Regions from separate parts of the Anoxybacillus sp. FSL W8-1294 genome, predicted to be linked through region 3. Evidence: predicted binding sites of a transcription regulator. Region 3 holds the regulator's gene; each other region holds the start of a gene.

Region 1 (10,668 bases), 1.2 Mb from region 3:
CGACAAGTTGAATAGCTGCATCGCGATATAACCGTTTCATTTCGTTTGCTATGTCGTTCGTATATGTTAATACATAATCGCCTGTGACAACTGGTTGATTTTGTTTTCGTTTAACAATCCATTGTTCTGAAAACGGGACGGTTAATTGTTGAATACGATGCAATAATTCATGGTCGTGAACATCATATTGTTGATAAAACTGCTTCAATAAGTCACGGATGTGCCATTCAAGCTGACTTTCGATTTTTTGATGTAAATCTTCATAAAACGCATGCAACCGCTTTTTACGTTCTTCCTCTGTTTTTTGCTTTGTAAATAAAAAACCGACTTTAAAATCAGGTTGACACGCTTCTAAATAGGCACGCGCATACTCTCGTGTTTCATAAGGCATCACATATGCGTTGTGTAACGTTGTTTCCAACTGTTGTTCAATATGTTGCTTAGCATTTGTCCACGTTGTATGAATATGATCAATCACTCGCTCGATTTCTTCAAGTTTTGCAAGAAGCTCATGTTCATGATCAAACGAGAGTAACTGACGTATATTTCGCTTTTCTTCTTCCTGTTGAGCGATGACGATCTGCATATGGTCGTCGATCATTTGGTCGACAGCGATATGGATGTTTTGATGAAGTCGTTCCTCTTTTTCATTAAAAAGTGACTGCAATAATTGTTTTAATGTCTCAAGTTCGTTGTATATATTATCTTTTTGTTTCAGCGACGTATAAAATATTCGTTCAAATGTGATGCCCCACTGCTGAAACGATTCCTCGACAGAACGAGTAAACTGTGAAAATAGAAGTTCTTCATCACGATGTTTATCAATTTGATTCACAACTAAGTATAGCGTTTTTCCATACTGTGACAAACGCTTCGTAAACTCGAAGTTCAATTCCGCTTGAACATGATTGTAATCCATCACATAAAATATGACGTCCGCTAAATGAAGTGCCGACTCTGTCGCCAAGCGATGAGCATCATCGGTTGAATCAATACCTGGTGTATCCATAAGTACTATTCCGGACGGAATCACCTCTGTTTCATCGCTAATCTCGATCATGTCAATGGCGTCGCCATCCCGACAAAACGTTTTCACTTCGTCGTAATCATAAGGAGCCGTATATTCAATCCGTTCGCCAGATTTATAATATACACGCGCATACGGTTTCCCTGTTTTTACTTTCACAAGGTTTGCACTTGTCGGAATTGGACTAGACGGTAAAAGCTGAGCACCGATCAACTCATTAATTAAACTAGATTTTCCTGCAGAAAAGTGTCCACAAAGAGCAATCGTAAACTCTTTATGATACACTTTTTTAATTAATTGTCTTGTTTTATTTGCTTGAGTCATGTCACCTCTTTTGATAAATTCGTCATGAAGTGCGATGAGACGATATAACCATTGTTGCAATGATTGTGTTTTTGTCATATGCATTTTCCCCATACCCCTTTTAAAAAATCTACCTTCATTTTACTGTAGTTCACAGAAAAATAAAATCCCCCTACTTATGAGGAGATTTTAATAAACGTAGCGCCTGTTCCTCTACACGAATTTACCACCTGGATGTACGACAAAATGTTCAATTTGCGAAACACAAATCCCGTTTTTTCTTAAAAACAATTTAAGTAAAAAAGCCTCCCTCACCACAATAGGAGGAAAGCTTTCGACGTTTTGAAAGGAGGTATGTTGTTGTGCACTTCCATTATAACGCAATTTATTGTTTCGTCACTATGTTTTTTTATGTTTTCTCTGTCTAGATTTGTCGAAAAATGATGTAATCGAAACGAAAAATTTGTTATGATGAAGAAAAAGGGGGCTTGTTATGGCTTTAGATGAGAAAATTACAACGATTTTAAACGGAACGATCGAATCGATTCGCTCTGTCATCCCGCTAGCAATGACAATCGAAAAACCTTCATTGTTTACACAACCTTTCACTCAAACGTCCATTAATGTATTGATTGGGATGACCGGAGACTTACGGGGACGCCTAATGATTGAAGGGCATGAAACGATATTTGGAAGTATCGGAGAAACGATGTTCGGCATGCCTTTAGAAGGTGAAATGCTCGAATCATTTACCGGTGAGCTCGGCAATATGATTGCAGGAAACTTAGCAACGATCGTATCTCAAAAAGGAATTACAATCGATATCACTCCTCCTACTGTTCTTGTTGGTCAAACAAGAATTTACGGTTTTGATAAAGCATTTCGCGTGCCGATTCACTTTGAAAATAAAGGAGAATTGCAGCTTATTTTAACAATTGATAACGAATAAGTGCAAAGAGAAGCTTGTGTTTGTAAGCTTCTTTTTTATTTTTTATCCATCTTTTTCTAAATATTTCACACTTTTTTCACAACCTCACAAAATTTGTGTGACAAAAGTCACAGCTACTCCTTATTTTTACGGTTATGATGATGGTAAAGTAACGAATGAACAATTTGTGAAATGTACGAAGAAAGCGTTTCATTTCGCAAATTGTTTTGTATGATGTAAGTGTATACATTTCTATTTAAGGTTTATTTAGGGAGGGAGGAATAAAAATGAAAACCCAATTAAACACAAACACCCCAAAAACAAAAGTGGAGAAAGAGCCTACATTGAAAGGAACGCTCGCTTCTGTTTTATTTTTAGGATTTTTCCTCATTTTCACGTGGGTAAGCGTATATTTCTTGTTTTTGAATCGTTTATAGAGAGAAAGGAGACGGGACGTTATGCACATGCATAAATATGAAAAAATTTGGCTGTTTTTCGGCATCGGTTCATTATTTGTATTTTTAGCTGTCTTAGGAGTTGGTGCATTCGCACAAGGAACACAGCCGCCAAGCTGTTTAACAACGATCGATCCGGAAAAAGTCGATCAAACACCACCATTTGATAAACCTGGTCTTATTAAAACTGGAGACAATGAATATCAACTCAATATCGTTGCTTCTGCATTTGCGTACACGCCAAATCAAGTCGAAATTCCAAAAGGAGCAAAAGTAACGATCAACGTAGCAACGAAAGATGTCATTCACGGATTTGAAATGGCCGGAACAAACGTAAATATGATGGTTGAACCTGGTTATGTAAGCAGCTACACACAAACATTCGATAAAGTCGGTGAGTATGTCATTTTGTGTAACGAATATTGCGGTGCCGGTCACCACTTAATGACGGCGAAAGTGAAGGTGGTTGAACAATGATGAACGGAACTTGGAAAGTAGATGCACGTGATGGCAAATTAGCAATGGCCCATATTTATGTCGCTTTCGTTGCTCTGGCGTTAGGAGGACTCGCTGGTCTATTACAAGTACTTGTACGCTCTGGAAAACTAGAATTACCGGCAGGCATTAGCTATTATACAATTTTAACAACGCATGGCGTATTGCTTGGACTCGTTTTAACTACATTTTTCATTATCGGTTTTCAATTTGCAGCTGTAAGTCGGACGGCTGGAACGCTTTCTGATCGCGCACGCTTTTGGGGATGGGTCGGTTTTTGGCTCATGACAATTGGTACAGCAATTACTGCCTTTTACATTTTAATTGGTGAAGCTTCTGTTTTATATACATTCTATGCACCACTACAAGCACACGCGGGTTTTTATATTGGTTTAACACTTGTTGTTGTCGGTAGCTGGGTGAGTGGATTTGCGATGTTCGCTCATTATGCAAAATGGAAAAAAGCTCATCCTGGTCAAGTAAGTCCGTTACTTACGTTCATGTCTGTTGTTAACATGGTGTTATGGCTCGTTTGCTCGCTCGGTGTTGCAGCAACTGTATTATTCCAACTTATTCCTTGGTCATTAGGTTATGTCGATCGCATTAACGTACTTGTGAGCCGAACATTGTTCTGGTACTTTGGTCACCCGCTCGTCTATTTCTGGTTATTGCCTGCATATATGATTTGGTATGTGATTATCCCAAAAATTATTGGCGGAAAAATGTTTTCAGACTCACTTGCTCGCATGTCGTTCATTTTATTCTTAATTTTCTCGATTCCTGTCGGTTTCCACCATCAACTTGTGGAGCCTGGAATCGATCCAGCTTGGAAATACTTACAAGTTGTTTTAACGTTTATGGTTGTTATTCCATCATTAATGACAGCGTTCTCGATGTTTGCAACGTTTGAGATGTACGGTCGCTCCAAAGGGGCAACAGGATTGTTCGGATGGTTACGTAAACTCCCTTGGGGTGATGCTCGTTTCTTTGCACCTTTTATCGGTATGTTGTTCTTTATCCCTGCTGGTGCCGGTGGTCTTATAAACGCATCACATCAATTAAACCAAGTTGTTCATAACACGATTTGGGTAACGGGCCACTTCCACTTAACATTAGCGACAACCGTTGTATTGACATTCTTTGGTGCAGCTTATTGGCTCATCCCACATTTAACAGGACGTGTGATGACAAAAGCGATGAACCGTTTAGCGATCATTCAAACGATCGTTTGGTCGATTGGTATGATTTTCATGTCTGGTGCAATGCACTTTGCAGGGTTGCTTGGCGCTCCTCGCCGTTCAGCATTTTCAACATACGGAGATGCACCACAAGCGCTAGAGTGGATTCCTTACCAAATCGCTCAAGCAGTTGGCGGGACAATCTTATTCATCGGTATTATTCTTGTGCTCATTATCGTTACAAACTTAGCATTTTTCGCTCCAAAAGGTGAGACAGAGTTTCCAGTTGCTGAAGTTGCTGAACAGGCTGAGCGTACACCACTCGTATTTGAAAACTGGAAATTATGGATCGGCATTACTGTTGTACTCATTTTAATTGCATATACTGTTCCATTTATCGATATGATCCAAAATGCACCTCCTGGCTCAAAAGGATTTAAACTTTGGTAAAAAAAACCGGGCGTTTGCCCGGTTTTTTTATAATCGATAAATATGTTTATATTTGTCTTCCAAATAGCGAATCAAGTAAGTTGGATTTAACCCCTCTCCAGTTACTTCATACAAAATCTCAAGCGGCTTTTTCGTCTTTCCATATTGGTGAATATGGTTTGTAAGCCACTCTCGAATACGCCCGAATTCCCCGTTTTCAATCAACTGATCAATATTTGTCAACTCTTTCTCCATTGCGTATTTAAACTGGGCGGCATACATATATCCGAGGGCGTATGACGGAAAATAACCAAAACTTCCCCCAGCCCAATGAACATCTTGAAGAATCCCTTCTGCATCACGTTTTGGACGAACACCTAAATACGCCTCATATTTTTCATTCCAAATATGTGGTAGATCTCTTACTTCAATTGCGTCATCAAACAACGCTTTTTCCATTTCATATCGAATAATAATATGTAATGGATACGTCAACTCATCCGCTTCAATGCGAATAAGAGACGGTTTGGACTCATTAATTGCGCGATAAAAATCATCCAATGAAATGTCAACAAAATGCGGAGCATATTGTTGTAACAAGCTATAATATCGCTTCCAAAACGAATAATGACGAGCAATAAAGTTTTCATAAAACAGCGACTGCGACTCATGAATGCCCATCGACGTACCATCGTAAAGCGGTGTACCTGCCCATTCTTTAGAGATGTTCTGTTCATAAAGAGCGTGGCCGCATTCATGAATCGTACCAAATACTGCTGTTCGAAAATCGTTTTCGTCATATTTTGTTGTAATTCTGACATCCCCTTCATTTAACGTTATCGCAAAAGGATGTACAGTTTCATCAAGTCGTCCTGCATCAAAATCATAGCCTAATTCTTTTAAAAGGACTAGACTAAACGCTCGTTGCTTTTCTTTCGGAAATGACTGAAATAAAAAGTTCGTTTTCGGTTTGTTTCGCGACTCGTTAATTTGTTGAACGAGCGGAACAATATGATTGCGTAATTTTGAAAACACATCATCTAACAAGTCGACAGTCACACCAGGTTCGTATAAATCTAATAACGTATTATATGGGTGTCCATTTGTCCCCCAATATGTGACAAAGCGTTTTGTGAAATCAACAAGTTGCTTTAAGTATGGTTCAAAAAGCGAAAAGTCAGATTTCGCTTTCGCTTCTTCCCACACACTCTCTGCTTTTGATTGTAAAATGACATATTGTTTGTATTCATCAGCAGGAATTTTTTTGTTGCGTTCATACTCTTTTTGGCATTCTGCTAACGTATAACGAGTGACCGACGATACTTGTTCTTGTACAGACTTCGTTGAAAGTTCCGCAATATATGCGGCCATTTGCTCGGACGTTGACATATGAAACACCTCTTGTGATAACATCCCGATCACTTCCGAGCGTTGGTCAATCCCTTTCTTCGGCGCCCCTGTACGTAAGTCCCAATACATAAGCGAAATCGCTTCCTTATATGCCATTATTTTTTTGACATACTGTAAAAACTGCTTCTCTACTGCTTGAATATTTTTTTTCATCTTCTCCCTCCATTCCATTGTATTTGTTATTCTACAATACTTATAAATTTCCTTCATTTTTGATGTACGTCTGTCGGCAGTACACGCTTTATTGTTTCAATCACTTGCATAGGTTCATCGTCTGTCACAAAAATACATACAATTCCCCGATCATCTCGTTGGCGAATAAGTCTGCCTACCCCTTGTCGTAATCGTAAAATCATATATGGAACATCGACTTCCCAAAATGGATTGTCTGTTTGTTTTCGTTTCGCTTGAAAAACAGGGTCATCTGGCGGATAAGGGAGCGCCCAAATGATGACGTTGCTTAGTGACGGACCAGGAATGTCTAATCCTTCCCATAAATGTTGGGCACATAAAATCGTTTCCTCTTCGTTTTGAAAGCGCGAAACGAGTTCGCTAATTTCTTGATCGCCTTCAAATAAAAAAGTGAGTCCTTCTTCTTGTTGTGCACGAGCTTTAAATTCATTCAATTGTTCGCGTGTCGGGAATAACACAAGAGCACGCCCATTCGTTTCGCGTATTTTTTGCATGGCATATGCATATTTTTCCTCAAATATACGCTCATCGTTTTCAAACATTGGCATGTAAATCGTCATTTGTTTGTCGTAATCAAACGGTGAATCGACATGAAATGATAAATATTCATCAATTCCAAGGCTTTTTGCCATATAATCAAATGATTTTTCATTGGATAATGTGGCAGATGAAAAAATAAATGGCATACGTTTAGAAAATACTTTTTCGCGCAACACTTCTTGAACCGTTCTCGGCATAATAACAAGCGTGTTGCCATCGAGCGACGATTCGAGCCATGTAATCGCATCCCGATTATGAATGAATAAATATAGTGAATGGTGAATTTGATCTAAGTATTCATCAACAACTTTCAATTGATAATGGTCGATCGTATACGTCTCACTCTCAAATACGAGCTCGTCTCCAATTTGTTCAACTTTTGTTCGTAACGTTTGTGCTAGTTGTAACAGAGACGGAGTGAACATTAATTCTTGACGATTGGATCCTGGTACCGCTTTAGCATGATTCATCAATTCATCAAAAAATCGTGTACTAAGTTCTAATGTATCTTCGATTAAATAAGCTAATTGTTCGCGAATATCATTTTCTAATAAACGAGAAAGCAACGTTTCTAACGTCGTCTCTTTCATACGGTATGTTAACGCTTTTTGAGCAGCAAATTCTAATAAATGTCCTTCATCAAAAATGACACAGCTCGCTTCAGGTAAAAGTGGTAACTGCCCTTCACGTTTCCGTGCTTCATACGTCCAAATATGTTCCATATAAAAATCGTGAGAACAAATAATTAAATCCTTCGCTTTGCGATAGTAATCGCGCGATAACGTTTGCCCACAACGATGACGTTTTTCACACGCTAAACAGTCTTGAAACGGATCCCAAGCAATTTTTGACCATTGCTCATCGCTTAAATGCGCATAATCTTTTCGGTCACCATAATGGTAAAACGTTTGGAGCGGAGCATGATCATGAACAAATGAAGGCAATTCATCAAAAATTTGTTCATATAATTCCTCTTCCTCCGTCATCAATATATCGTCTAATTTGTTTAAACATAAATATTGATCGGGCGATTTCGCTAGGCGAACGTCGATGTTTATGTTTAAAACACGTGAAATTTTTGCAATATCCCCTTCTTTTTTTACAAGCTGTTCGATTAGCGTTTCATCTGCGCATGCAATAATCGCCGGCTTTCCGATATAACGAGCATAACAAATAGCATATAACAAATATACAATTGTTTTTCCTGTCCCTACGCCCGCTTCAGCAAACATCACTTTTTTTTCTTTAAATGCCCGCTCAAGTTGAAATGCCATAAAAATTTGCTCATCACGTAATTCAAAACCTGCTTCTGGTAAAATATCGTAAAATACGTCCCCGATCCATTCATTTAATTTATCAAAAAAATTTTCATTTTTACTTAATGCAAACGGATATTTGCTCATACTTTTTAGTCCCTCCATCAATTTAAACGAAGTACACAAACATTAATTATCGTTCAAAAAAGGAAAGAAGTCAATGAAGTTGAAAAGAAAAAGCTGCCAACAAGACAGCTTTTTCTAATAACGTGGCGGACGAGGTCCCCAAAATTGATAATATTGTGTTTCAATGAAACCGTTAAATAGTTTTCGACGTTTTGTCGCTTGCTTCCCGTACAATTGCTCAAAATGGCGGTGAGAGGTCAATATATAAATCGACCACGTATCGAGTGCAGCGAATGTTTTTCCCATTTCTCGATATAACTGTTCTACTTCTTCCTTTTCTCCTAATCGTTCACTATAAGGAGGATTGCCGACGATGACGCCATATTCCTCTTTCGTTCGAAAATCTTTCACTTGCATTTGCTTAAATGTAATCAAATCTGCTAATCCTGCTTCTTGTGCGTTTGTTTTCGCGATGTCGACCATGCGGTGATCAATATCAAATCCGACAATATGTAGCGGTTGATCATAGCGTGCTAAATCTTCCACCTCTTCCCGCGCTTCATCCCATAAATGAGGTGGAATCCAACTCCATTGTTCAGATACAAAATCGCGGTTAAATCCTGGTGCGATATTTTGACCAATCAGCGCCGCTTCAATCGCAATCGTTCCCGACCCACAAAACGGATCAACGAATGGACGATCTGGTGTCCAATTCGTCAACCGAACGAGCGCTGCCGCTAATGTTTCTTTTAATGGTGCCTCTCCTTGTCTTACGCGATATCCTCTTTTATGCAACCCTATCCCGCTCGTATCGATCGTTAATGTAGCAACATCTTTATGGAGAGCAACTTCAATACGAAACAACGCACCCGTTTCTTCAAACCACGAAACACCGTAATGTTGCTTTAAATGTTCTACAATCGCTTTTTTTACAATCGCTTGGCAATCGGATACACTAAACAATGTTGATTTGACTGATTTTCCTACAACAGGGAATTGGGCATCAACCGGTAAAAACTGTGCCCACGGAAGCGTTTTTGTTTGTTCAAATAACTCATCAAACGTCGTTGCGCGAAATTCCCCTACTTTTACCTTTACACGGTCAGCTGTGCGAAGCCATAAATTTGTACGGCAAATCGCCCGCTCGTCCGCCACAAATGTCACTTTTCCATTGTCCACTTGACAATCATACCCGAGCGCACGCACTTCATCTGCAACAATCGACTCAAGCCCCATTGCTGCAGTAGCAATTAATGTGATCTGTCCCATATTCATTCACCTTTCATTGATGTATTCGTCCCATTCTTGAACAAATTGTTGTACCTCGTCGATTGGCATCGGTTTAGCAATGTAATATCCTTGCACCATATCACATTGTTGTTTATTTAAAAATTCATATTGTTGCTCTGTTTCGACCCCTTCGGCCACAACAGCTAAGTGCAAATTGTGTGCCATCATAATAATTGTAGATACAATCGTCGCATCATCACTATATAAGGAGAGACGTCGAATGAACGATTGATCAATTTTTAAAATATCGATTGGGAAACGATGCAAATAACTTAAAGAAGAAAAACCTGTCCCAAAGTCATCAATCGCCAACTTAAAACCGTACCGTTTAAGCTGTACAAGTTTTTGAACAGATTCCTCTGCATTTGGCATAATCGTACTTTCCGTCAGTTCTAATTTAAAAAAGCGTGGGTGAACATTGTTCGCTTTTACAATATGTGATACTTGTTCAACAAAATCATCTTGTTGAAAATGGACAGCTGAGATGTTTACTCCGACTTTCATATGCGGAGCGAACGAATGTATCGCCTTTATATGTATACACGTTTGTTCTAACAGCCATTTCGTAATTGGAACGATAAATCCTGTCTCTTCTGCTAATGGAATAAATTGCGCAGGAGAAACGAACCCGATATTCGGTTGTTTCCAACGCATTAACGCCTCTAATGCTTCAATTTTTTTCGTTTTCATATTGACAATCGGTTGATAGTAAACAAATAATTCATTTCGTTCAATCGCTTTTCGCAAATAATTTTCTAACGTCACTACTTTGCTTTGATAGTCTAATTTAGCCGTATATAGTTCAAAACGATTTCTTCCGCTTTCTTTCGCTTTTTGCATAGCGCGATCGGCACGACGTAATAACGTTTCCCCATCATCTCCGTCGTTCGGATACATGCTTATCCCAATGCTTGCCGAGATGTATATATCTTTGTTATGTAATAGAAAAGGAGCTTGTAATGATTCAATCATTTGTTCTGCTATGCTAACAGCTTCTTGAACGTCTTTTAATTTCGGCAAAATAACAACAAATTCATCT
Region 2 (10,668 bases), 1.3 Mb from region 3:
CACGATCAACAGCACTACGAATAGCTGACAATTGAGCAACGACTTCTTTGCAGTCTTTCTGCTCATCCATCATTTTTAGTACGCCGCGAACTTGTCCTTCAATTCGTTTTAAACGGTTCTTCACTTGATTATCATATGTCATATTCATCAAACCCCTTTTCTTATACCCTTATCAGTATATTAAATGAAATATAATTCTTTTGTCAACTAAAATTATCTTTGATCGCTTTACGGATAAGCGCTTCACAACGATCAAGTTCTGTTTTTAATTGTCGCTTATACAACTGGGCTTTCTTATATCCTTCCTCAGTAAAACGATAATAAACAACTTCTTGGTATTTCATCCCTTCTTTTTTCTTTTTTACTTGTTCTAAAATGCCATCTTCAATCAAATCATGTAGCGCTTTGTATACTTCTGAATGATTCGGGCGATATCCAAATGGTTGAAACTCTTCACGAAGCACATCTAACAATTTCAACCCATACAATCGTTCCTGTTCAGTTAAAGTAATTAAATATAACTTTAAAAATGCGCGTTGCTTTAATAAAAATCCGCTCGGTTTTCTTTTTTCACTCATTTTTTCTCCTCCTTTCATATGACACTTTCTTCACTTAAAAGAAAATCCCTTCTCCATTTCCATTATAATTGAACATTTTTATTTTTATTCAGTTTTTATTTAGAACATAGTTTTATGATATCAATTTTTTGTAAAAAAAAAGAAGAAGGTTCCCCCTCCTTCATTTAAAAACAATTGTTTTATTTTCATGAATAATGACACGGTCTTCTAAATGCCATTTTAGGGCGCGGACAAGAACCGTTTTTTCGATCATGCGCCCGATTCGCTTTAAGTCTTCTACATGATGCTTATGATCCACCCGCTCGACATCTTGTTCAATAATTGGGCCTTCATCTAAATCATCTGTTACATAATGAGAAGTGGCACCGATCAGTTTCACTCCGCGTCGATAAGCTTGCTCATATGGTCGTGCGCCAACAAATGCCGGTAAAAACGAATGATGAATATTAATGATTTGTGCTGGGAAAGTTGCAACAAAATGCGGTGATAAAATTTGCATATAACGTGCAAGCACAATGACATCCACATCGTGTTCCTTTAATAGTTGGATTTGTTTTTCTTCCGCTTCCTCTTTTGTTTCTTTTGTTACCGGTATATGATAGTATGGGATTCCAAAAGACTCTACCGTTTCTCTCATTTGCTCATGATTGCTAATAACTAGAACAAAATCTGCAAGTAATTCACCCGCTTGCCACTCCCATAGTAACTCTAATAAACAATGCTCTTCTTTTGAAACAAATATGGCTACTTTTTTCACATGTATATGTAAGCTCAATCGCCAATTCATCTCAAATTGTTGTGCAATCGTTGCAAATTCCTTCTCTATCGTCTTTTTTCTTTCTAATATATTCGGAGCATCGAACTCGATTCGTAAAAAAAACGTACCTCCCTCAGGATCTGTCGAATATTGACTGGATTCCACAATATTAGCTCCCTTTTCGTACAAAAAAGTAGTGACAGCGGCCACAATGCCTGGTTGATCTGGGCATGAAATAAGCAAGCGTGCTCGCTCTTTATATTTGTTCATAAACTTTTGCACATGTTTTTGTTGAAAATACATCATAACTCCCCCCATAGACAGAAAAATGAAATAAAATAATAACTTTTATTATAACAAATAAAAAAATAGTCGAGAACATATCCCGACTATTTTTTACTTATTCAATATTTTTCTTACTCCAAACGCCCCTTTCCACACAGGCGTAGATTGTTTATTAGATGAAAGATATGTGTATAACGCCCCCATAAATAATGAGCCACCAATGATATTCCCAAGCGTTACAGGGACGATGTTATGGATAATCCCTGCTACATGAATTGTATCTGGATGCTCGACAGCTAAAGCAAGTGAAAAAATAACAAAGTTTGCAATAGAGTGTTCATATCCGGAAGCAAAAAAGACGAAAACGATTAAAATCATCGCAAACATTTTTGCCATATCTTCCTTCATTTGCATTGGAATAAAAATAGCTAAACAAACAAGCCAGTTACATAAAATCCCTTTGACAAACAATTGTATCGTTGTTGCGTGCATTTTTTTCAAAGCAATTGCAAAAAGTAAATGATCCATCGGAATGTCATGAAAAATACCTGACTGTGCAATCAAAAAGGCGAAGAAAATCGCACCAAGCAAGTTGCCGCTATAACACGCCACCCAGTTACGAAGCGTGTCACCAATCGTCGTTTCTTTTTGAAGCGTACTTACAGTAAAGTACATCGTATTCCCTGTAAATAGTTCTGCACCGCCATACATAATCAACACAAGGGCAATTCCGAAGAAAATACCGCTCACTAAATACGTTACAGGTGAATGCGCCTCATAAAAGTATTGTCCGATACGTACGCAAAGAACGAGAGCAAAACCAATGTATACACCTGCCAACGCAGCACGAATCATATATTGAAGAGGCGTTGTTTGCAAAATGGAGCGCTTCTTTAATGCAAGCTCTTTACATGTTTGTAAAGCTTCCATTGTTTTCTCACTTCTCTTTCTTTTTTGTGATGTTTTTCACATTTATCCTACCCCTCTTCGTTCTATTTTTCAATGCATTTGTGTAAATGTTAAAAGAACTGTCAACACTTTATTTTTGTAAACGTTTACGAATAAAATGACTATTGCAATTTTTTTATCTGATGTTCTCATCCTTTGCAAACTCATGCACAAATGTATTAATATAAAGAAGGCGCAAAATACATTGTTAGAGGAGGAAGCTATGAACTACATAAAAGAGCAAAATGGACAGCTATGGTTAACAGAAGATGAGCGTGAAAATTTAAAAATTAGTTATCGTATTAAAGAGATTATTTACTCAGAACGTTCACCATTTCAACATGTGATGATTTTAGACTCATACGACTTTGGAAGAATGCTTGTGCTTGATGGAATTGTACAAACAACTTCTATTGATGGACATATTTACAATGAGATGATCACACATGTTCCTCTTTCTCTTCATCCGTCGCCAAAAAAAGTTTTAATTATCGGTGGGGGCGATTGTGGTGCAGCTCGTGAAGTGGCGAAATATGAAGAGGTAGAAGAAATCCATCTCGTCGAAATCGATGAACTTGTTGTTCAAGCATGTAAAGAACATTTACCTGAAGTATCGGGAAATCTCTCCGATCCACGTGTTCAGTACGTATATAAAGATGGGGTTCAATTTGTGAAAGATCATATGAATACGTACGATGTCATTATCATTGACTCGTCTGATCCTATTGGTCCTGCCCAAGTATTATTTGAATACGATTTTTATGAAAGTGTGCATAAAGCGCTTAAAGAAGATGGAATGATGGTTTGTCAAAGCCAATCGCCGATTTTCCATATGGACGTATTGAAACAAACATATGCAAATATTCGTCATTTATTCCCGCATGTTCACGTATATACAGCTACTGTTCCAACGTATCCTGGCGGGCTATGGAGCTTCACTCTTGGTGCAAAACAGCCGATTTTATTTGAACGGCTCCACACTTTCACAAAGCAAACGAAATATGCAAACGCTGATATTTTAAGCCAATGTTTCCGTCTTCCACAATTTATGAAGGAACATCTTCAATCGTAGTCGGAATCATTCCGGCTGCGAGTGTTGACAAAGAGGCGTTTTTATATTATGACACAAAACATAATGATTCCTATTTTCTTTATAAGGAGAGTGCCTATATGCGTGTGAAAGTTGTTTTACAATGTACAGAAACTGGAGATCGCAACTACATAACAACGAAAAATAAGCGTAACAATCTTTTTGTTGCGCTTATGCGCTTCTTTAATAAGATTATCAAAAGCTTGAACAATTTGCTCCACAGATTGTCGCATCCTTTATTCCTCCTTAGTTAAAGCGATTACAACATTTCTTGTGAACTTGTATATACGAGTTAGTTAACCGCTTTCAAATAATTTTCAAAGAAAAAAGATGCCCTTGTGGACATCTTTTTCACATTTATTTACTTTCTTTTTTTCGTGCATACATCGCCGCGTGTCGTTTAATTTCGCCAATTAATTGTATTTCCTCTTGTTTTGAAATCTCTAGGGAAAGACCGTATTGAAATTTGTTTACATATGTTTTCTTCCAAATGACAATCCCACGCACGTTGATTGGTTGATCAACGATTGTAAATTGCAACTCCACTTCGAGTTCACCTTTGGCGGAGTCAATGGGTAAATTTAAGTTTGTCTCCAGTCGAATACCGCGTGGACTAATATCGTGAATTTCGGCCGCTCCTTTATCCGTTTCTACTTCCCGTTCCCCAATATGTGTAATACGAAACGTACAAGGAAGCGGTTGACCAAATTGATATCGAAAAGGTTCTTGACGTTTAAACCTCATCATAAATCCCCCACATACAAACTATACCTTCTTCAATATAATTGAAATCATAAATAAATGCAAGGGAATTATGACCATTTCACCCATGTATCTGTCACGTTACCTGTTTCGTCACAATCAATTACATACGTAACATTACCATATCGATCGCTTAGTCGTAACTCATCGACATGGACGTCTTCCGTCATTCCTTTCTCTGTCCTTAAGATAACGCGACCATGTGAAAGGAAGTGACAACTTACTAATCGATGTGGATTCGTTTTCACTTCTTTAATGAGAAGTTGTCCTCGTTTCGCACGAGTAGATGGTTCGACCTCTGCCCGAGCGATTTTTTTCACCGCTCCACGTTTTGTTACAAGAATTATGTTTTCGTCTGTTGCCTGTTGACCAGAAACAACATAATCTCCATCTTTTAAATGAATGCCTTTTACTCCCGCCGCTCGAACGCCTACTTCTCCAATTTCTTCTTCTGAAAACAATAATCCGTATCCGTATTGTGTGACAAGAAATATATGTCCCATTCCGTTTGTTTGATATACGTTCACAACTTCATCATCTTCTTTTAATCGCATAGCAACAAGCGGCTTAGAATAACGTTGCGCTTTATAATGAACGAGATGTGTTTTTTTCACCAACCCTTGTTTTGTAATAAATAATAAATACCCGTTGTTAAAACTTGCGATTGGGATGGCACTAGTCAACTGCTCGTCTCGATCAAGCGGAATGATATGAGAAATGTGTTGACCAAGATCTTTCCAACGAATGTCTGGAAGTTCATAAACAGGACAATATAAATAGTTTCCTTTATTTGTGAATAACAATAACGTATGTGTTGTATTCATCTCAAACATTCCGAGCAACCTATCGCCCTCTTTCATTCCGATGTCCTGTCCGTTCGAGGCGCTATAGGATCGAAGGCTCGTGCGTTTAATATATCCGTCTTTTGTAATAGTGACAATGACATCTTCCTCTGGAACAACAACGTTCATTTCAATTTTAATTTCTTTTATTTCTTCTTCAATGGTCGTTCTTCGTTCATCGGCATACGTTTTTTTCATTTTTCTTAATTCCGATTTAATGACAGATAATAGCTTTTGTTCACTTTCTAAAATCGATGTTAGCTGCTCAATTTTATCATGAAGCGCATTTGCTTCTTCACGTAAATCATAAATATCTGTATTCGTCAAACGATATAACTGCAATGTGACAATGGCTTCTGCCTGAGGTTCTGTAAACCCATATCGATCCATTAAATTCGTTTTAGCATCTTTTTTATCTTGAGAAGCGCGAATCGTTGCGATGATTTCATCTAAAATGGATACAGCTTTCATTAATCCTTCTACAATATGAGCACGCTCTTTTGCTTTTCGTAATTCATAACGCGAACGATTGGCAACTACTTCTTTTTGATGCTCAATATATGCGTCTAACATTTGCGGTAAATTTAATAATTTCGGTCGACGCTCATGAATAGCGACCATATTGAAATTGTACGTAATTTGTAAATCTGTATTTTTATATAAATAATTTAAAATACCTTCCGCGTTGCCGTCTTTTCTCACTTCGATAACAATGCGTAATCCTGTACGATCTGTTTCATCACGCACATCAACAATTCCATCCAATTTTTTTTCTAGACGCAATTCATCAATTTTTTTAACTAAGTTCGCTTTATTCACTTCATAAGGGATTTCTGTGATAACTATCGCTTGTTTACCACCTTTCCCTTGCTCGATCGTGGCTTTCCCACGAATAACGATTTTACCTTTTCCTGTTTCGTAGGCTGTTTTAATGCCTTCTTTTCCTTGAATGATACCACCAGTTGGAAAATCTGGTCCTTTCAGTACCGTCATTAAATCATCAACCGTACAAGTCGGATGATTAATACGCATGATAACAGCATCAATTACTTCTCCTAAATGATGTGGTGGAATTTCTGTGGCATAACCTGCTGAAATGCCTGTGGAACCGTTGACGAGCAGATTCGGAAACATCGCTGGTAATACAACTGGTTCTTTACTCGTATCATCGAAGTTCGGTACAAACTCTACCGTTTCTTTTTCAATGTCGCGCAACAATTCTGATGCGATGGCAGATAATCTTGCTTCTGTATAACGCATCGCTGCGGGTGGATCTCCATCAATACTCCCATTATTCCCATGCATTTCAATAAGTACATTTCTTACTTTCCATTCCTGACTCATGCGTACCATCGCTTCATATACAGAAGAATCACCGTGCGGGTGAAAATTACCGATGACATTTCCGACCGTTTTAGCCGATTTACGAAATGGCTTATCCGATGTGTTTCCATCTACGTACATTGCATATAAAATGCGGCGTTGCACCGGCTTTAATCCATCGCGCACATCCGGCAAGGCGCGCTCTTGGATAATATATTTACTATATCGGCCGAATCGGTCTCCAAGCACATCTTCAAATGGTAAATCTAATACGCGTTCCATTCCCTTATTCCCCCTCAGCTGTCATCACATGATCGTTTTCTAAAATATTCATATCGTCCTCTAAACCGAATTGCACATTTGATTCAATCCATTTCCTTCTCGGTTCTACTTTATCGCCCATTAATGTTGTTACACGACGTTCTGCACGGGCTGCATCATCAATACGAACACGAATAAGCGTCCGTGTTTCAGGGTTCATTGTCGTCTCCCATAATTGATCGGCATTCATCTCACCGAGTCCTTTGTAACGTTGAATCGTATATCCTTTACCGACCTTTTTCAAAATCGACTGCAATTGTTCATCCGTCCATGCATATTCCACAACTTCCTTTTTGCCAACTTTTTTACTCACTTTATACAGCGGTGGAAGAGCGATAAACACTTTGCCCGCTTCAATAAGCGGTCGCATATAGCGATAAAAGAACGTTAACAACAATACTTGAATATGCGCACCGTCTGTATCCGCGTCAGTCATAATGATCACTTTGTCATAATGAATATCATCGAGTGAAAAATCAGCCCCGACACCGCCACCAATGGCATGAATGATTGTATTAATTTCTTCGTTTTTAAAAATATCGGTTAATTTCGCTTTTTCCGTGTTAATCACTTTTCCACGAAGAGGTAATACAGCTTGAAAGCGACGATCACGACCTTGTTTCGCAGATCCACCAGCTGAATCCCCTTCAACTAAATACAACTCATTTTTTTTGGGATTTCGCGTTTGAGCAGGCGTTAACTTTCCGCTTAATACGTGCTCTTTTCCCTTGCGCTTTTTCCCCGACCTTGCTTCTTCCCGAGCTTTTCGTGCAGCCTCACGCGCTTGAAACGCGCGAATCGCTTTTTTAATTAACAGCGTTGCAATATCTGGGTTTTCATTTAAAAAATACGTCAGTTTTTCACTAACGACAACTTCAACAGCGGAACGAGCTTCAGGTGTTCCTAATTTGCCTTTCGTTTGCCCTTCAAATTGCAAAAGTGCTTCTGGAATGCGAACAGAAATGATGGCAGATAATCCTTCACGGATGTCTGTCCCTTCTAAGTTTTTATCTCTTTCTTTTAATAAACCTACTTTTCGTGCATATTCATTAAACACACGAGTCATCGCTGTTTTAGCCCCAATTTCATGCGTCCCTCCATCTTTCGTACGGACATGGTTTACAAAAGAAAGCATGTTTTCTGAGTATCCGTCATGAAATTGGAAAGCAAACTCGACTTCAATATCACTTTGCTCACCATTAAAAAATACAACAGGGTGAAGCACGTCTTTTTCCTCATTTAAATATTGCACAAACGCCTCAATGCCGTTTTCGTAATAAAATGTATCGCGCAAACCTGTTCGTTCATCGTATAATTCAATTTTTAACCCCTTTAATAAAAATGCAGATTCTCTCAACCGTTCACTAATCGTTTCGTAATGAAACGTCGTTGTGCTAAAAATCGTTGGGTCTGGTTTGAATTGAATTTTTGTCCCTGTTTGTTTTGTTACTCCGATTTTCTCAAGTGTAGTCACAGGTTTTCCACCATGTTCAAACCGTTGATAATATATAAACCCATCACGATGAATGGTCACTTCTAACCACTCAGACAAAGCATTCACAACAGAAGCGCCAACACCGTGTAACCCACCGCTCGTTTTATAGCCACCTTGACCAAATTTTCCTCCAGCATGTAATACCGTTAAAATAACTTCGGGAGTCGGCTTTCCTAACTTATGCATGCCTGTAGGCATCCCACGTCCTTCATCTTGCACGCTTACACTTTGATCGTTATGTATCGTTACAACAATGCGTCTCCCATATCCTGCGAGCGCCTCATCAACCGCATTATCAACAATTTCATATACAAGATGATGCAAACCGCGACTATCTGTACTTCCAATATACATCCCCGGACGTTTACGAACCGCCTCTAACCCTTCTAACACTTGAATGGCGTCTTCGTTATATGTAAGAAGCTGCTTATCTGTCACAATCATTCCCCTTTCACAACAAGAACATTTGTTTCTGTTTTTTTTGACTTTCTCTATTTTAACATACATTCGTAAAACGTCCAACGTCGTGAAGAAAAAGAACGACCATTACAAAAAGAATGGTCGTTTTTACCGTGTGAGCGCATGTTCTACTTTGATGCAGCGATCCATCACAACCGTATACCCTTTTTTTGTTAAATCATGATATACGCCTTCATCATATACACCTAATTGCGCCCAAAACACGTCTGCATCCATTTGAACAAACTGTTCAGCGATTTCACGCAAATGTTCAGAGCGACGGAACACATTAACAATATCGACATGTCCTTCGATATCTGTTAACGTAGCAACGGCTGGAATGCCTTCCCACTCTTTAATAAGAGGGTTAACTGGAATAATGTCGTAGCCTGCCTCTTTCATTGCTTTTGCAACCATATAAGATGTACGCTCCGGACGATCTGACAATCCTACCACAGCAATTCGCTTCGCCTTGTTTAAAATTTGTTTAATTTGTTCACGACTTGGACCCATATCATCTACCTCCCATAATAAACTAGTACTTCTTCATGTAAAAAAATAATCCTGCCTTCATTTTTTAAAAAAGCATGTTACAATAAAAACATAACATCCATAGAGGAACTATGAATGGAGTAGAGGGGGCATATGATGTCTGTTTTGCTTGTGATTTTCAGTTACTTACTTGGTTCAATTCCGTTCGCATTGATCGTTGGAAAAATAGGGTATGGAATTGACATACGTGAACACGGGAGCGGCAATTTAGGTGGAACAAATACATTTCGCGTGCTCGGTGGAAAAGCGGGATTAATTGTGACAATTGCTGATATTTTAAAAGGGACGTTAGCCGCGAGCCTACCTATATTGTTTTCTGTAGATATTCACCCACTTCTTACAGGAATGTTTGCTGTGTTTGGTCATACATATCCGGTGTTTGCTCAATTTCGCGGTGGAAAAGCGGTTGCTACATCTGGTGGAGTGTTGTTATTTTATTCACCCGTTCTATTTATGACGATGTTAGCTGTCTTTTTTCTCATTCTATATATATCAAAATACGTTTCACTTTCATCTATGTTAACAGGCGTGTATGCGACCGTCTATGCATTCGTGTGGACAGATGACGTTCCTTTGCGCATTGTCGTCACATTATTAACACTTTTTGTGTTTTATCGTCACCGAGCGAACATAAAACGTATTTTAAACAAAACAGAACCGAAAGTGAAGTGGTTATAGTGGCTACATGTCATTTACCAAAACAATTTGTAACGAAAATGAATGCTTTGCTTCGAGATGAAGCGGAGCGTTTTTTTGCGACGTACAATGAAGAAAAAGTCAACGGTTTACGGATCAATTCATTGAAAGTATCACCATCAACATTTTTACACATAAGCCCATGGGAACTTGAACCGATCCCTTTTTGTCCTACAGGATTTTATTATTACAACGCCCAACCCGGAAAACATCCATATCATGCTGCGGGATTGTATTACATTCAAGAACCTAGCGCCATGTTTGTCGCTGAAGTGCTTGCCCCATCTCCAGGAGAACGAGTGCTCGACTTATGCGCAGCACCGGGGGGGAAAACGACACAATTAGCAGCGATGATGAATAACGAAGGTTTTCTACTGGCAAACGAAATTCATCCAAAACGCGTCAAAGCTTTATCTGAAAATATTGAACGGCTCGGAATTACAAATACTGTTGTGACAAATGAAACGCCTGAAAAATTATCGGAAACGTTTGAAGGGTTTTTTGATAAAATTTTAGTTGACGCTCCATGTTCAGGAGAAGGCATGTTTCGAAAAGACGCA
Region 3 (10,668 bases):
GTCAAGCCCGCTAATTTGATGAGCTGTCGTGGATCTTGATACTGAGCAAAACTCCCGATTTCCGATAATAGTTCCACAATCGTCGCATCACCAAGCCCAGGAATCGTTTGAAGCCATTCATATTCCACAGTCGTTTGGGCAAGTACGATTAACTGTTCCGTTAGCGTAGCGATTTCCTGTTCCAATTGGCGATATCGGCGGACCAACGTGGTGATTTCGATACGGGCCATCTGTTGTCCTTCTGTGATCCCAATCGAGTGACGGGAAACCTCTAACAGCTTCTGAATTTTTGGTTTTTGTGGATATTTCAACGCCTCGCTCCCTCGATAGAGCTCGATTAATTCCTCTACGGTCTGATCGACGATATCCATCGGAAACGGCGTTTTTTCTAATGCAGCTAATGCCATTTTTCCGAACGATGGAAACACTTGTGGAAACTCAGGAAAATAGCGATCCGTCCATCGAATGATTTGATTGTGAATGGCATTTCGTTCCTTGATTAATGACTCTCGAAACGTGCTTCCTGCCCTCAATTCCGCTTCCACCTCGTGAAAAATACGCGGATAGCTAAAGCGCCCATCTTTGACCAACTTCGCGATGACGAGAGCGTCTTTGGCATCGTGCTTCGTTGGCAAGTTGTCGTCCAGTTCTTTCGACCGTTTGACATGCATCGGATTGACCATCACCAATGGGATCCCTTTTTCCTCAAGGAAATAGGCGAGGTTCAACCAGTAATGTCCGGTCGGCTCGATTCCGACGATGACTTCGGTTTTGCCAAATTCCTTCATCGTTTCTTGGATCACCTCGTGCGTCTACCTCATATTTCGCACCTTGGTAGGGCGGAACAAAAGGATTTTTTATTCAGTTTTTTAGAATAACTTTTCAACCAACACCAAAAGTTGTGACATCCTTTTTTCACCATCTCTGATCGTTCCTTTATCCCTTTAGACGTAAATACTCTCGTCCATCCCTAATCCTTGCAGAATCCTTCGCTGCTCGTACGTGGGCGGTTGCCCTAAACGCGCGTTGGATTCGTCCATCCTGCAGTTCCAATGGCGCGCTCCACGGCGTGTCTTAGGCATCCGCTTCGACCAGCGCGGTTTTGACGATTCGGAGCGAAGAAGACCCTCTTGTGATCAAAAAGGCGTTGGCGGTCTTCGTTTGCGCCAGTGTGTCTTTCGTCATGGCGGCAGAATCGGATTCTTGTAGAATTTATCTACGGCGCAGCGAAACAAAATATTCCTATTGATGCCGTAAAAAACAGCTCCACGTGGCGTAGAGAGTACCCCGTTTGTCCCTTTTTCATATGGTGATTATTGTTAATAAAAATGCTCATCTACAGTCTGTTAGTATATCCTCGTTCATGTTCATTTGATTTTCACACAAAAAGGACTACCCCCTTTTTATAAGGAAGTAGCCCTTACGATTGAATATATTTGTTTCTGCGACTAGTTCTCGTCTTATTACATCATGCCGCCCATGTCAGGCATGCCTGGTGTGTTTTTGTTTTCTTCTGGTTTGTCAGCAACGACTGCCTCAGTTGTTAAGAACATAGCGGCAACAGATGCTGCGTTTTGAAGTGCAGAGCGAGTTACTTTTGTTGGGTCAACGATACCCGCTTCGATCATGTCAACCCACTCGCCAGTTGCTGCGTTGAAGCCGATGCCAGGTTTTTCTGTTTTTAAGCGCTCTACGATGACAGAGCCTTCTAAACCAGCGTTTTGCGCGATTTGACGAACTGGCTCTTCAATCGCACGAAGAACGATTTTCACACCAGTTGCTTCGTCGCCTTCAGCTTCAATGGCTGCAACTTTGCTGTATACGTTCATTAACGCTGTACCACCGCCGGCAACGATACCTTCTTCAACTGCCGCACGTGTTGCGTTTAATGCGTCTTCGATGCGTAATTTACGCTCTTTTAGTTCAGTTTCAGTTGCAGCACCAACTTTGATTACCGCAACGCCACCAGCTAATTTCGCTAAGCGCTCTTGTAATTTTTCACGGTCAAATTCAGAAGTTGTTTCTTCTAATTGAGCACGAATTTGGTTGATGCGTGCTTGAATGTCTTCCGCACGGCCAGCGCCACCAACGATTGTTGTATGTTCTTTTGTTACAACAACTTTCGCTGCACGACCAAGTGAAGCAATTGTTGTTGATTTCAATTCGCGACCTAACTCTTCTGTGATGACTTCACCGCCTGTTAAAATCGCGATATCTTGAAGCATCGCTTTGCGGCGGTCACCGAAGCCAGGCGCTTTAACTGCAACAGCTGTGAACGTACCGCGAAGTTTGTTCACAACTAATGTAGCAAGCGCTTCACCTTCTACATCTTCAGCGATGATTAACAATGGTTTGCCTTGTTGAACAACTTGCTCCAATACAGGAAGAAGTTCTTGAATGCTTGAAACTTTTTTATCTGTAATTAAGATGTATGGATTATCTAATACAGCTTCCATTTTATCAGAGTCTGTAATCATGTATGGAGATACATAACCGCGGTCAAATTGCATACCTTCCACAACATCTAATTCTGTTGTGAAACCTTTAGACTCCTCTAATGTAATGACACCGTCTTTACCAACGCGTTCCATTGCTTCTGCGATTAATTGACCAACTTCTTCGTCAGCCGCAGAAATAGCTGCAACTTGAGCAATGGAGTCTTTGCCTTCGATTGGTTTAGAGATCGCTTTTAATTCTTCCACAGCGACCGCAACAGCTTTTTCAATACCTTTGCGAATGCCCATTGGGTTCGCACCAGCTGTTACGTTTTTCAATCCTTCGCGAATCATCGCTTGTGCTAATACAGTTGCTGTTGTTGTACCGTCACCAGCAACGTCGTTTGTTTTGCTTGCTACTTCCGCAACAAGCTTCGCACCCATATTTTCAAACGGATCTTCTAATTCAATCTCTTTCGCAATCGTTACACCGTCATTTGTAATTAATGGAGAACCGAACTTTTTCTCTAATACAACGTTACGACCTTTTGGACCTAATGTTACTTTTACTGCATCAGCTAATTTATCTACACCGCGTAACATCGCACGACGAGCTTCTTCGCTGAATTTAATTTCTTTTGCCATACATCTTACCCCCTTGATGAAATTTTAGTTAAGTATTTTTATGTGCTTTATATGTTATCAGGCGAACGATTAACCAATCACAGCTAAAATGTCACTTTCACGCAAAATTAAGTATTCTTTTCCATCATATTTTACTTCTGTACCCGCATATTTTGAGAAGATGATGCGGTCACCAACGCTTACCTCTGGAGCTACGCGCTCACCATTATCAAGAACGCGACCTGAACCAACTGCCACAACTTTTCCTTCTTGTGGTTTTTCTTTTGCTGTGTCTGGTAAGACAATTCCGCTCGCTGTTTTTTCTTCAGTTTGAATTAATTCAATGACAATACGATCACCTAGTGGCTTCAACACGGCAAACGACCTCCTTAATTAGATTTTCGTTCCGTTATTAGCACTCATTCTTATTGAGTGCTAACACACTTATTATATTAATGAACTTTTTTTAATTTTGCAAGTAGGAAGTTAAAAATTTTTCATTAAATGATTCCCTCTTTAACATTATGTCTTTCCTTTCGAAATTCATACAAAAAATATGATAAAATGAAAAAGTATTCAATTTAGAAAGCAGAGGACGATCATTCGCTCAGCTAAGGAAGCAGACGCTTAGAAAATGCTCGTCTAAAGCTAGACAATTTGCACGAAGGGGTTGAACATGTGAAAAAGCAATATTGGTATGTCATCATTACATACGTCGCTATGCAACTATCGAGTTTAGTCGGCGTTCCTTTACTTGCGCATAGCGGATTTATTAACGCATCAAATAAAGAAGTAGCTTTATCGATCGCCTCAGGCTATTGGGCTGTCATTAGTTTTTCGATTGCCCTTTTTCTCGTTCTTTATTTTATGAGAGAAGATATGAAATACTCTTATGATCGCCATCAAGCATCGATTGGCATGTCATTCTTTTGGGCGATTGGGGGGTTTTTGCTCGCTCTTTTCGCCCAAGGCATTGCAGCTAATATTGAGATGCACCTATTTGGTGTCGAAATGGGGTCCGAAAACACGAGACGCATCGTTGAAATGGTCAAATTGACACCAGCTCTTATACTCGTTACATCAGTCGTCGGACCAATTTTAGAGGAAATCATCTTTCGGAAAATTATTTTCGGGACGTTGTATCAAAAATACAATTTTTTCTTATCAGCGCTCGTCAGTTCACTTTTATTTGCTGTTGTTCATTTAGAGTTTGAACATTTGCTTCTTTATGCAACGATGGGATTTGTATTTGCTTTCCTATATGTCAAAACAAAGCGCATTCTCGTACCTATTGCAGCACATGTACTGATGAACACCTTTGTCGTTGCAATTCAAACATTATTTGCTGAAGAAATCGAAAGCATTATGCGTGAGGCAGAACGAATGCAATTCGTAATTTGGAGGCTGTTTTCATGAAGTCTGAACCGTTGTTTTATTTTCTCACTGGCATTCTATTTACTTATTTTGCTGTCCATACCGCCGATGATGGTATTTGGGACATCACAACGATGCTATTTATTTTAATTGCTACATTTGATTTCGGCGCAGGAATTCGTTCTTTACGAAAAAAAACCTCCCGCTCGTAAACGGGAGGTTTACTCATTTCCGTAATGTTTTAAAAAGTAAACGAGTGACTGCAGTTCGACCGCTAAATCAATATGATGAACACGAATGTGTTCTGGCACATGCAAGCGAGCAGGTGTAAAGTTTAAAATTCCTTTAATACCTTTTTGGACTAGCCGGTCGGTAATCGGTTGAGCAACTTGAGCCGGCACAGTTAAAATAGCTACTGTAATCTCCCCGAGCTTTTCTTCCAGCTCATCTAAATGATAAACAGGAACTCCTCCTACTTCCGTTCCGACTTTGTCTGGATCGACATCAAATGCCATCACAATTTTCGTATTATTATTTTTGCTGAAATTGTAGTTTAAAAATGCAGTCCCTAAATTTCCAACCCCAAATAACGCCACTTCTGTCGTCTCATCTTGGTCTAACGTTTTACGAAAAAATGACAGCAAATAATTGACATTATATCCGTATCCTTTTTTTCCAAGCGCACCAAAGTATGAAAAATCTCGGCGAATCGTTGCTGAATCGACTTTTACAGCTTCGCTTAACTCCGCTGAAGATACACGTTGCTTGCCTGATGCATGCAAGTTTTTCAAAAAACGATAGTACAACGGTAGTCGCTTTGCGGTCGCCTGCGGAATTTTTGGTTGTTCATTATTCACGAGTCAATCCCCCACATTTCCTTTCACAAATAGTTAGCGCTTTCATTTTTCTCTCCTATACGTCTAAAAAATTCTTCCCACTTCTAAACTATACACTATTTTTTTCATTCTGTCTTTCCTTTGTACCCTTTATTATTATTTTTGTCAAATTTGTTATTCGTACACTAGTGTTGCCGAATATCAAGAAAGTACGTTACACTATCAAAAGAAGATTGAGGTGAGAAAGAATGATCATTTTACAAGTAAATCAACTATCCAAATCATATGGAGCAGAACAAGTTTTATCAGACATTAAGCTTGAAATACAAGAAAAAGACCGTATTGCGTTAGTTGGAAGAAATGGCGCGGGAAAATCGACATTATTAAAAATCATTGCCGGACAGTTGTCATACGACACAGGCGAAATCATTAAACCGAAACACGTAACGATCGGTTATTTAGATCAATATACAGGGTTGCAAGCGCATCGTTCCATTTGGGAAGAAATGCTCGATGTGTTTGCCCCGCTACAACAAATGGAAAAACAATTACGCGAACTAGAACAACAAATGAGTTTACATGATGCTGACTATGAGCGCCTACTTGAGCAATATGATCGTTTACAAACAGAATTCAAAGAAAAAGGCGGCTATCAATATGAAGCAGATATTCGTTCGGTTCTTCATGGTCTCCGCTTCTCACAGTACGATTATACGACAAAAGTATCTACATTAAGCGGTGGACAGCGGACGAGGCTAGCGCTTGGTAAACTGCTCCTTACAAGGCCCGATTTGCTCATTTTAGACGAACCGACAAACCATTTAGATATGGAAACGTTGCAATGGCTTGAACAATATTTAAAAAATTACGATGGGGCCATTCTTATCGTCTCCCACGATCGCTATTTTCTTGACCAAATCGTGACACAAGTGTATGAACTATCACGCACAAAAATAAAAAAATATGTCGGAAACTATACAAGCTACTTACAACAACGTGCTGAACAATTTGAACAACAACTAAAATTGTATGAAAAACAACAAGAGGAAATTACAAAATTAAAAGATTTTGTTCAACGCAACATCGCTCGTGCATCAACAACGAAGCGAGCACAAAGCCGTAGAAAACAATTAGAAAAAATGAATATCATCGACAAGCCACTCGGTGATGAAAAATCGGCATCGTTTCGTTTCGAAATCGAACGCCCAAGCGGAAACGACGTGCTGACAGCTAACAACTTAGCAATCGGTTACGATCACATCATCGCAACAAACCTTTCATTCCGTATCACTCGCGGAGATAGTATTGCGCTAATTGGACCCAATGGAATTGGAAAATCAACTCTTTTAAAAACGATCATCAAACAACTCCATCCAAAACAAGGAGAAATACGCTACGGAACAAACGTACAAATTGGCTATTATGATCAAGAACAAGCACAATTAACATCAAACAAACGAGTGATCGACGAACTGTGGGACGAAGATCGATTAAGAACAGAGAAAGAAATTCGGACCATTCTCGGCAACTTTTTATTTTCTGGTGACGACGTATTGAAGCCTGTTCAGACGTTAAGCGGTGGAGAAAAAGCGCGACTCGCTCTCGCTAAACTCATGATGAAGAAGGCAAACGTATTAGTTTTAGATGAACCGACAAACCATTTGGATTTAGATAGCAAAGAAGTGCTAGAACAAGCGCTCATAGAATACCCAGGAACAATTATATTCGTTTCACACGATCGTTATTTTATTAACAAAATTGCAACAAAAATATATGAGTTATCCACAGACGGTCTTGTTGAGTATTTAGGGGACTATGATTATTACGTAGCAAAAAAAGCAGAGCTGCTTGAGCTTGGACAAATTAGCCAAAAAACTAAAACGGGCGAATCGTTGTCACCAAAACGTTCGTACGAAGAAGAAAAAGAACGAAAAAAATTAGAACGACAACGACAACGAAAAATCGAACAGCTAGAAACGGAAATGGAGCGAATCGAACAACAAATTGCTACGTATGAACAACAATTATATGATCCTTCCTGTTACAACGACTATGAAAAAGCTCGGGATACTCAAGGAAAAATTGATGAGCTGAAACAAAAATTCGACGAGTTATTCGAACAATGGGAACTTTTACAAAAATAATAACGAGCTAGCTCCATTTGTGGGCTAGCTCATCTTTTACACAAAGATATCCACAGAAAAAACACCTAAATATAAGTTATTCACCAACTTTTCCACATTACCCACAACAAAAAAAGAAAAATCCCCCATTTTGTTGTGGTTAACTTGTTATGATAAAATAACATACAATCAACGTTTTCCACATTATTCACATGTATGTGGATAAAATAATCCACAACAAGCTGAATTGTTCTTAGAAAAATTCGTATGACAATTAGAAAAAGGTGCCCCATTGCTTTTGGGACACCTTCTTACTATAACAGTAAACTTGGGTTTGCATTTAATGCCATGGTGGCACGCTTTCCTTGTTGAAATAATACTGTTCCCGCTGCTGCAATCATCGCTGCATTATCTGTACAAAGCGACAACGGCGGGATAACTAACTCGACTTCTGGCAGTTGATTCATTTGTTTTTGTAATTGTGTACGTAACCCTTCATTTGCCGCCACACCGCCAGCCAGCAATATTTGTTTTACGCTGTAATGCATGGCTGCTTCGATTGTTTTTCTCACTAATACCTCAACGACACTTGCTTGAAAACTTGCCGCCATATCTTCAGGTCGGATCATTTCTCCACGTTGCTTTGCATTGTGCAACGTGTTAATAACCGCTGATTTTAATCCACTAAAACTAAAATCATACGAATCTTCTTCTAACCACGCGCGCGGTAAATCAATAATTGGTTTCCCTTGTTTCGCTAAACGATCGATATGAGGTCCCCCTGGATAAGGGAGTTGCAAGGCCCGGGCAACTTTGTCATACGCTTCTCCAGCCGCATCATCACGCGTTTCTCCAATCACCTCAAATATCCCATGCTCTTTCATGTAAATGAGCTCTGTATGACCTCCAGACACAACAAGCGCCAGAAGCGGAAATTTCATTTCTTGTACAAGTTGATTTGCGTAAATATGTCCTGCGATATGGTGCACGCCAACAAGCGGAATGCGATGTGCAAAAGCCAACGCTTTCGCCGCATTTACACCAATCAATAGCGCCCCAACTAATCCCGGTCCCTCTGTTACTGCAATCGCGTCAAGTTGACTTATATCCATATTTGCCTGTTTCATCGTTTCTTCTAATACGAGCGTAATTTGTTCAACATGGTGACGGGAGGCAATTTCAGGAACGACTCCTCCAAATCGTTGATGGCTTTCCATTTGTGAAGCGACAACGTTAGCTACAATTTCACGTCCATTTTTCACAATGGCTGCAGCTGTTTCATCACAGCTTGTCTCAATTCCAAGCACAAATATGTCTTTTTCGCTCATAATTTCACCCACATTACTAAAGCATCTTCTTGATTATCCGAATAGTATCTTTTACGAATACCTCCATTTAAAAAACCAAGTTTCCGATACAACGACTGTGCAACGATATTCGATACTCGCACCTCTAACGTCATTGTTTTTGCCCCCTCTTCTCTCGCCAACGCCATCGCCTGTTTCATTAGTGCTTCTCCTAATTTTTTCCCGCGAAACTCCGGTAATACTGCAATGTTTGTAATATGTGCCTCATCCATGACCAGCCACATGCCACAATAACCAATGATTTGTCCATCATGCTCCATCACAATGTAACGAGCATACGGATTATTCGTTAATTCTTGGTGAAAAGAGGAACGACTCCACGGCAGTGTAAATGAACGCTGCTCAATTTCTATAATGCGATCAAGATCTTGAAGCGTCATAAAACGGAAGGAAACGTCCACTTAACATTCCGTCCTTTCTTGCTGACGAGCAAGCCAATTCGCTTCTGCCTCTGCTAAACGAATATAGTTTGGGACAAACGTATGAACATATTCTGGCTCACGGTTCATTCCTAACCATGCAAGTTCGCTTGGGCGCGGATTGTGAAGTGTCGCTGAAGCTACTTGAACAGAACGACCTAGTACTTCAACAAACGTAGCTTCGTGTAGTACACTATCATTTCCAACTAATAAAATGGATTGATCATATGCTTTTAATTCATTTGCCCAATCAGTAGCTAAAATGACTTGATCCGCTACGATCGATTGCACGTGATCTCCTTCTACTTTGTAAAGACCAGTATAAATTTGTCCGCGTCGAGCGTCCATTAATGGAACAATAAGCCCGCCAAAATACTTCGCATTTGCTGCCATCACTTCTAAACTCGATACACCAACAAGTGGAATGTTTAGTGTCCAAGCCAAAGTTTTGGCAATCGTCACCCCAATGCGAACCCCTGTATATGATCCAGGACCTTTGGCGACAACAATACGGTCAAGATCTTGAGGGTTCATATCACATTGTTGCAAAAGTGATTCAATGGCAGGCATCACTCGGATCGAATGATTTTTTTGCAAATTTGTAATGATTTCTCCTTTAACAACTTGACCGTCAACGACAGCAATCCCCATAACAAACGTTGATGTATCAATGGCTAACACTTTCATCGCTAAAAATCTCCTTACATAACTGTTCATAACGTTGACCGATCGGAGAGAAGCGAATAATCCTGCTTCCTCCATCGGCATGGTGAATCGCAATATGTAAACGTTCCGTTGGTAAATATGGTTCTATTAAATGAGCCCACTCAACAACGGTTACACCATCACCAAAAAAATATTCCTCAAATCCTAAATCTTCTTCACTTTCTGCTAAACGATATACATCCATATGATATAAAGGGATACGCCCTTCATATTGCTTTATAATAGTGAAAGTTGGGCTACTTACATTGCGGTCAATTCCTAATCCTTTAGCTAATCCTTTTGTAAACGTTGTTTTTCCTGCTCCTAAATCACCTTCTAACGTAATAACGTCTTGTGGCTGAACATACTGAGCAAGTTTCATCGCTAATGCTAACGTATCTTCAGGATGATGTGATACATATTCATATGTTTTCATCGCTTATTCCCCTAATTAAGTAAAATCAACATACAAAAAAGACCTTAGGATCACTCTCCTAAGGAAATGCTACACGTATAAGTGTACACGAAAACAAATCATAACGCAAAAAAGGCATAAAAAAATACGAAACTTACACTGTTTCGTCTCATTAATCTATCTTCATCTTCGAATATTGGTTGCGGGGGCAGGATTTGAACCTGCGACCTTCGGGTTATGAGCCCGACGAGCTACCTGGCTGCTCCACCCCGCGACGATAGAAATTAACTAATAAGAAATAAATACAATAATGCCCGGCAACGTCCTACTCTCGCAGGCGGTGTCCCGCCAACTACCATCGGCGCTGGAG

Evidence for each region. Region 3 encodes Rex, which represses fermentation and respiration genes when NADH is low (regulators of the CRP and FNR family bind a similar motif). Its sites were predicted from a motif close to TTGTGAAATATTTCACAA; they were not measured.
Region 1: a site for Rex is predicted at 2,333-2,350, ahead of NSQ23_RS07430 (cytochrome c oxidase subunit 2A). Genes of this name have one in related genera too.
Region 2: a site for Rex is predicted at 2,575-2,592, ahead of NSQ23_RS07785 (formate/nitrite transporter family protein). Genes of this name have one in related genera too.

What each region holds. Positions count from the first base shown of each region.
Region 1 covers NZ_CP150179.1:1,394,967-1,405,634, reverse strand. The annotation lists gene NSQ23_RS07440 (dynamin family protein) at 1-1,444, opposite strand, end outside; gene NSQ23_RS07435 (chemotaxis protein CheX) at 1,824-2,279, shown strand; gene NSQ23_RS07430 (cytochrome c oxidase subunit 2A) at 2,546-2,695, shown strand; gene NSQ23_RS07425 (cytochrome c oxidase subunit II) at 2,717-3,190, shown strand; gene NSQ23_RS07420 (b(o/a)3-type cytochrome-c oxidase subunit 1) at 3,187-4,836, shown strand; gene NSQ23_RS07415 (carboxypeptidase M32) at 4,864-6,378, opposite strand; gene NSQ23_RS07410 (ATP-dependent DNA helicase) at 6,432-8,360, opposite strand; gene NSQ23_RS07405 (class I SAM-dependent RNA methyltransferase) at 8,475-9,608, opposite strand; gene NSQ23_RS07400 (EAL domain-containing protein) at 9,615-10,668, opposite strand, start outside.
Region 2 covers NZ_CP150179.1:1,462,613-1,473,280, forward strand. The annotation lists gene NSQ23_RS07770 (metal-sensitive transcriptional regulator) at 1-142, opposite strand, end outside; gene NSQ23_RS07775 (helix-turn-helix transcriptional regulator) at 204-578, opposite strand; gene purU (formyltetrahydrofolate deformylase) at 739-1,638, opposite strand; gene NSQ23_RS07785 (formate/nitrite transporter family protein) at 1,732-2,550, opposite strand; gene speE (polyamine aminopropyltransferase) at 2,792-3,640, shown strand; gene rpmG (50S ribosomal protein L33) at 3,739-3,912, shown strand; gene NSQ23_RS07800 (PilZ domain-containing protein) at 4,016-4,402, opposite strand; gene parC (DNA topoisomerase IV subunit A) at 4,471-6,867, opposite strand; gene parE (DNA topoisomerase IV subunit B) at 6,872-8,845, opposite strand; gene NSQ23_RS07815 (CoA-binding protein) at 8,969-9,373, opposite strand; gene plsY (glycerol-3-phosphate 1-O-acyltransferase PlsY) at 9,509-10,090, shown strand; gene NSQ23_RS07825 (RsmF rRNA methyltransferase first C-terminal domain-containing protein) at 10,090-10,668, shown strand, end outside.
Region 3 covers NZ_CP150179.1:205,754-216,421, reverse strand. The annotation lists gene NSQ23_RS01260 (IS110 family transposase) at 1-788, opposite strand, end outside; gene groL (chaperonin GroEL) at 1,464-3,080, opposite strand; gene groES (co-chaperone GroES) at 3,150-3,434, opposite strand; gene NSQ23_RS01245 (type II CAAX endopeptidase family protein) at 3,738-4,475, shown strand; gene NSQ23_RS01240 (YdiK family protein) at 4,472-4,645, shown strand; gene NSQ23_RS01235 (redox-sensing transcriptional repressor Rex) at 4,655-5,290, opposite strand; gene NSQ23_RS01230 (ABC-F family ATP-binding cassette domain-containing protein) at 5,518-7,413, shown strand; gene tsaD (tRNA (adenosine(37)-N6)-threonylcarbamoyltransferase complex transferase subunit TsaD) at 7,707-8,720, opposite strand; gene rimI (ribosomal protein S18-alanine N-acetyltransferase) at 8,717-9,139, opposite strand; gene tsaB (tRNA (adenosine(37)-N6)-threonylcarbamoyltransferase complex dimerization subunit type 1 TsaB) at 9,161-9,865, opposite strand; gene tsaE (tRNA (adenosine(37)-N6)-threonylcarbamoyltransferase complex ATPase subunit type 1 TsaE) at 9,846-10,319, opposite strand; tRNA gene NSQ23_RS01205 (tRNA-Met) at 10,496-10,572, opposite strand; rRNA gene rrf (5S ribosomal RNA) at 10,611-10,668, opposite strand, start outside.